One region of the Robertmurraya sp. GLU-23 genome, then DNA from elsewhere that is predicted to be linked to it. Evidence: riboswitches for the same ligand, from Rfam matches in the RefSeq annotation. Region 1 holds a riboswitch; the other holds the start of a gene.
What was found. A riboswitch is a leader RNA that binds a small molecule or an ion and turns the genes downstream of it on or off. The one in region 1 is predicted to bind ZMP and ZTP.
Positions count from the first base shown of each region.

Region 1 (3,417 bases):
TCTTCCTTGAAGAGCGATCGGAATCGCTTGTGCTTGTATCGGCGTTGGTTCTTCAAATCCCATATTTGATACTGCTTTTTGTAATTCACTACTTAGACCAAAATCTGAAAATGTTGTCAAAGTTATTTTTCCTCCTTAATTTTAAACACCTATATCATTATTTTGTACTTAGAATTATATTTTAAAGTTTTTTTTGTAATTTTTTTTGAGTGAAGGAATGATCGCGAGAGAATAAAACGGAGTTAATTATCATGGTTTCATTCCAAAGAAAAAGGTGATGCTTATATCAATGCATCACCTTAAATGACTCAATATATTAAGCTTTTTGAACGTTAGAAGCTTGTGGTCCACGGTTGCCTTCAACGATTTCGAAAGTAACTTCTTGGCCTTCTTCTAAAGTTTTGAAGCCTTCTGATTGGATTGCTGAGAAGTGTACGAATACATCTTGACCTTCAGCTGATTCGATGAATCCGAAACCTTTTTCTGCATTAAACCATTTAACTTTACCTGTGTTCATGTGTAAAACCTCCAAAAAATTGTTCACCATAAGTACTAAATATATAGATCAAAAACGTAAAAAGCCGTAACAAGCAAGGAAGGGAAGAAAATCGACCACATCCTGCAGTTACGACCACTTAACCAAAAATATATACCGAACTTTATAGCGTTATATTCATATTAATCGAATATGAAGAATAAGTCAAGAAGATTAAATGGATTGAACTACTTCATTTTCTACTTTTGACTGCAACGTACGTTCTGCTGAATCAACTGTATGTTTTAAAAGCATGGCAATCGTTACTGGACCAACCCCACCAGGAACTGGTGTAATAGCGGATGCTTTCTCAAAACAAGTATCGTACTCTACATCTCCAATGTTTCCTGGGTTATAACCAGCATCTAAAATCACAGAACCTTCCTTCACCCATTCACCCTTAATAAAGTTAGGCTTACCAACTGCAGCAACAACAATATCCGCTTGTTTCACAATATCTGGTAAGTTGTTAGTATATGAATGGCATGTAGTTACAGTTGCATTTTCATTTAATAGTAGTGCTGATACTGGTTTACCAAGAATTGGACTTCTCCCTACAACTACTGCATGCTTTCCTTGTACAGGAATTCCGTATTCTTTAATAATGGTTAAAATTGCAGCTGGTGTACAAGAAGGAAACACACCAAACCCTAATGCTGTTTGTCCATAACCAAAGCTAGTAACACCGTCAACATCCTTTTCAATGCTGATTGTATCAAACGCTTTTCTTTCATCCACTTGCTTAGGTACTGGGTGCTGAAGTAGAATGCCATTTACATTATCATCGTTATTTAATTCAGTAATTGTGGCCAAAAGCTCCTCAGTAGTTGTGGTTGCAGGCAAATGAATTCTTTTCGATACAATCCCTAATTTCTCACATGCATTTCCCTTCATCTTCACATATGTGGCAGAAGAAGGATCATCACCAACGAGAATGGTAGCCAAACAAGGAGTAACTCCCGCTTCCTTGAGCTTTTCCACTCTTTCCTTAAGAGAATTTTTGACTTTGTTTGCTACCATCTGACCATCCAAAATAACAGGTTTCGTCACGTTAACCCCTCCATATATTAGAAAAAGAGACAGACGTACGCCTTCTCTCTGCCCAGACGACCGGCTTAACAGCGACGCAGCTCCCCTGTGGTTGCTTCCACATTTGTCGTCAGTTACTGCGATTTTTTATAAACTTTGTTAATTCATGCTTATTATATTCTTAAAACACATATATTTCAACCAAAATAATATATCAACGTTCGGGTTTTTGTTTTGTATATAGAAAACGGACAACTATTGTTGTCCGTTAAGAAAACTCTTTTGAGATATAATTGGCTGTAGTAATTTACCTAAAACAATGAAAGCCCTACCTCTCTTCCATCCTTACGGTTCCTAGACCGCGCCAGTGTGAATCAGGCCCTGTAATTCTTCAGGGAATGACACTCTTGTAAACTTAACTCTAAATCATTTGTTTGGAAATGAGTATATAAAGTGAAAATACGAAAAAAAAGAAGGATTGTTGGGGAAACCGTCTAATGTAATTTTCTAATGGTATCATGGAATACCATTCTGAAGAGTATCAATTGTATTACAAACATATTTCTTGTTGAAGTTTATTTTATTGTATAAATAACAATCCACCTCAAAAGAGCAACAGAATTCATTGTATAACATTTTTTTACTTTTGTCAAAAAAGCTCCCCATAAGGAGAGCTATGCTAGCTTTTCACTAGTTTGATCATCAATGGGAACAGTTGCATATAACACTTCAATTTCTAATTCCTTTTGATACTTCTGTTGGGTCTCTTTATTCCAGTCAAGTTCTTCAGCCATGAAATCCAACACTTGGTCTTTATATGTTTTAACCGTATTTATATCAAAAAGAAGGGCCCCAGTTCTCCGATTGAAAAAATCAATAGGTGAATACGCCATTTCATGATCGATTGCGTACTTTAATTGTGCAAATAAAGTTACAGGGATTTGATATTTTCTTGCTTCCTCTTTATTTTTTTGGATAATCTCCAGTAAGATAGGCACGTTGGAGCCATACATTTTTATCAATTTCTTTGCGTCTTCGGGTGATAATCCTACTTCAACTCCCTTTTTGACTTGATTAGAAATATACATATTAAATCCTGTACTCCCCCCAACATCGCCTCCAGAAATAGGATAATCCTTTGTGCGACAACTTGAGAACTCCTCTCCTGATTCTTCATTATATTTTTTTGCTAATAAGTCAACAACTGTCTCCGCCATTTTTCTATAGCCTGTTAACTTTCCACCCGCAATTGTAATCAAGCCTGACTTTGATTCCCATATTTCGTCTTTTCTTGAAATTTCAGAAGGATTTTTTCCTTCCTCCCAAATTAATGGTCTAACTCCAGCCCAATTCGATTCAATATCATCAGCTGAAATCTGAACTGTAGGAAACATATAGTTGATACTAGCAATAATATAGTCTCGGTCGCTTTTGGTCATTCTAGGTTGGGCAATGGACTCGTCATAGAATGTATCAGTTGTACCTACATAAGTTTTTCCATCCCTAGGAATAGCGAATACCATTCTACCGTCAGGTGTATCAAAGTAAATGGCCTGCTTGAGAGGAAATCTTTCTTGATTAACAACAATATGCACACCTTTGGAAAGCTTTAGCACTTTCCCAGCTTTGGATCGATCAAGTTCTCGAATACTATCTACCCAAGGACCAGCAGCATTAATCACTTTCTTTGCCCGAATTTCATATGATTCTCCACTAATTAAATCACTTACTTTCGCGCCAACAATTTTACCATGTTCATAAACGAGTTTTTCTACCTTTGTATAATTAATCGCACATGCGCCCTTGTCAACCGCTGCCTTCATTACTTCTATTGTAAGCCTTGCATCATCCGT
Region 1 is NZ_JBRKCV010000001.1:718,251-721,667, reverse strand. Features, by position in the region: gene ACVBAX_RS03690 (DEAD/DEAH box helicase) at 1-120, opposite strand, end outside; gene ACVBAX_RS03685 (cold-shock protein) at 317-517, opposite strand; gene ACVBAX_RS03680 (bifunctional 5,10-methylenetetrahydrofolate dehydrogenase/5,10-methenyltetrahydrofolate cyclohydrolase) at 710-1,555, opposite strand; ZMP/ZTP riboswitch at 1,629-1,712, opposite strand; gene ACVBAX_RS03675 (glycerol-3-phosphate dehydrogenase/oxidase) at 2,239-3,417, opposite strand, start outside.

Region 2 (3,417 bases), on a different contig from region 1:
TCATTATCTAAGTTATAGATGGCAATATTAAGTTCTTCTTTAGCGCTATTAATTACGTCTATTAATTCTTCCTCTGGGCTCCCTTGATATTCACTAATAGCATAAGACAGCTCTGTTTCACTTGAATCTATCATGATCTTACCTACTAATAAAAGATTCACTACGAGTGATATGATTAAAAGAATGCTTCCTAGTTTTCTATTCAATGTTAAACCTCCTTGTTTGTATATATCATTTTTACACCAATTATCTTAAATGAACCTTAAATGGACCCTTTTTTAGAAACAAAAAAGGTGATACAAAAATTTGTATCACCTTTGGTAAACTCTTATTAAATTATACGTACCGTAACAATACCTTCAATCAAGCCGATTTTTTCCTCTAACTGAGGGATAATTTCACTCGTTACATTGTTATCAATATCGATCATAGTATAGGCATATTCCCCTCTACTTCTGTTGACCATATCTGCAATGTTTAAATCATAGCTTGAAAGAGCTGATGTAATCTTTCCAACCATGCCAGGAACATTTTGATGGAAAGCTGCTACACGTTGCTTCCCTGAATATGGAAGAGAGGCATTTGGAAAATTCACTGAGTTTTTAATATTCCCAGTCTCTAGAAAATCCTTTATTTGGCGACCTGCCATAATTGCACAATTTTCCTCAGATTCTGCTGTTGATGCACCAAGGTGTGGAACACAAATAGTGTTTTCCATTTTCAATACATTTTCATTAGGGAAATCTGTAATATATTGACCCACGATACCTTCTTCAAGCGCAACCGCCAAATCTATTTCATTCACTAGTTCCCCACGTGAGAAGTTCAGAATATGAACACCTGGTTTCATAATGCTAAATGTAGCTTGATTAAACATTCCTTTTGTATCATCCGTTAATGGTGTGTGTACAGTAATATAATCAGCGTTTGCAAACAATTCTTCAATGGTTAAAGCACGTTGGACCGTACGTGATAAATTCCATGCTGTATCAACAGAGATAAATGGGTCAAAACCAATTACATCCATGTCTAAAGCAATAGCGTCATTCGCTACAAGTGCCCCAATTGCACCTAGTCCAATAACACCTAGAGTCTTACCTTTAATTTCTTTTCCTACAAATTGCTTTTTCCCTGCTTCTACAAGCTTTGGAACTTGGTCCCCTTCGCCTTCTAAGGTCTTTGTCCATGACACACCAGCAAAAAGGTTTCTTGATGACGCCATTATTGTAGTTAAAACCATTTCTTTTACAGCATTTGCATTGGCTCCAGGAGTATTAAAAACGACAATTCCTTGCTCTGTGCATTTGTCGACTGGAATATTATTAACACCTGCTCCAGCTCTTGCAATTGCTTTTAAATTCCTACCGAAATCCATTGAATGCATATTAAAGCTACGTGCAATGATTGCATCTGGATTTTCACAATCATTGTCGACTGCAAAATTATCCTTTTTAAAGACTTTTAATCCGCTTTCTGCAATATTATTTAATGTTTTAATTTGGTTCACTTTTTTTAATGTAATTGGGCTCATATTGTTTCTCCTTTTTTATTATAAATTTGAACAAAAAGAGGCAAGGGGTTATAACCCTTACCTCTGCCCAGGCGAACGGCTACGACACCATGTGCTCCCTCGCGGTTATCCGCGTTTCGCCAGTTACACATAGTCTTTTTATTTCTTATATTCTAACAACTTCTTTACTAGCATTCAAGTAGAAAAATATTCTTATTTAAATTTTCTTACAAATTAAACTTCATTATTTATGATGAGGTTTTCCTGTATTCTTAAATAAGTAGTCTAGTCCTTATTCCGGTAGCCTCCGAAAAGCAAATAAGCGGAGATTTTTCTGTTAAATGCATAATGGAGCTTATTTTCATGATGTATAAGCGGAGAATTTCCGATTATGCACAACATTTTCCCCCATTATTACTGTTTTTGAGCCAATAGGCGGAATTTCTCCGTCTATTTAACCAATATTTCAGCCAATTTATACATTAAGCGGAATTCTTCCTTCTATTAATCAGACTGGATATTTAACCTGATCTTCTGCTGTTTTAGCCTCCCATCCTTAGGAGAGACATTTGGCCTTACTTATGATAAGGTTCATTCCTATTAATCCGGTAAGCCCGATACACCTGTTCAAGCAGAATTAACCTCATAAGTTGATGAGGGAATGTCATTTTAGAAAATGATAACTTCTCATCTGCACGATTTAGAACATCCTTACTTAAACCCAGCGAACCTCCAATAACAAAGGCAATTTTACTTTTTCCGTATGTAGCCAACTTATCAATCATTTCCGCCAGTTCTTCTGACGATCGTTGCTTGCCTTCTATGGCTAGGGCAATGACATATGTATCTGGAGAAATTTTTGCTAACAGCCTCTCTCCTTCTTTATTCTTTACCTGTTCCATTTCTATGTCACTTAATTGCTCTGGAGCTTTTTCATCTGGGAGCTCAATCACTTCGACCTTCGCATAGGCCGTTAGTCTTTTTAAATATTCATCGATTCCTTGCTTTAAGTATTTTTCTTTAAGTTTGCCAATTGTTAATAATGAGATATTCACACTTCATCCTCACTTTACGAACAAGATATCCACAGAAGTTATCCACATGTCCACATTTTTCATCCACATATTGTATAGGATCATTTGTTCCCTACCATATATACAGCATCATTTCGACAATATTCACAGGTTGTTGATAACTCATTTCCCTCAACTTTTAGTAAGGTTGGAAATGTCTCAAACTCATCTACAATCGTATCTATGGCAAGATCTACATGTTCCTCACAGCAGTAAATCAAGTTATTTCCCTCCTTCAAAATTCTCCAAACTTCAACAAAAAATGATGTATATAGTTTATCCAAAAACTTATCCACATTCCTATCCCATCCTACCAAAACTATCGAGAAATTTCTATCCACAAAAAAGAAATGCAGACATGACGCCTGCATTTCTCTCACAACTATAAGGTATTTCCACCTAGCTTCATCGTTGTTTCTTGAAGCTTTCCAGCACGGTAGAATTTAATGTTCAGCTGATCTCCGACTTTCTTTTTATTATATAGATGCTTTCTTAAATCAATGACATCTTTAATTGGATCGCCGTCCATTTCAACAATCACATCTAAATCTTCTAATCCTGCTTGTTCTGCAGGTGAGTTTGGATCCACCGTCATAATTACGACTCCCGCAGTTACATCTTCCGGAAGTTTCAGTGTTTCTTTCTGATGATAAGCTGATACTTCATTTACTGATTGAAGTTGGATTCCCATGTAAGGTCGTTTTACCTCACCAAACTCCTCTAGATCACTAATGATTGGCTCAGCAGACTTTATTGGAATGGAGAGACCGATTCCCTCTACGGAGCTCTGGGCAATCTTCATAGAGTTAATTCCAATCACTTGGCCACTGATAT
Region 2 is NZ_JBRKCV010000003.1:45,767-49,183, reverse strand. Features, by position in the region: gene ACVBAX_RS07740 (phospholipase D-like domain-containing protein) at 1-206, opposite strand, end outside; gene ACVBAX_RS07735 (phosphoglycerate dehydrogenase) at 332-1,531, opposite strand; ZMP/ZTP riboswitch at 1,590-1,668, opposite strand; gene rlmH (23S rRNA (pseudouridine(1915)-N(3))-methyltransferase RlmH) at 2,086-2,565, opposite strand; gene ACVBAX_RS07725 (CxxH/CxxC protein) at 2,646-2,804, opposite strand; gene ACVBAX_RS07720 (S1C family serine protease) at 2,966-3,417, opposite strand, start outside.
Region 2: another riboswitch for ZMP and ZTP. It lies ahead of ACVBAX_RS07735 (phosphoglycerate dehydrogenase); the one in region 1 lies ahead of ACVBAX_RS03680 (bifunctional 5,10-methylenetetrahydrofolate dehydrogenase/5,10-methenyltetrahydrofolate cyclohydrolase).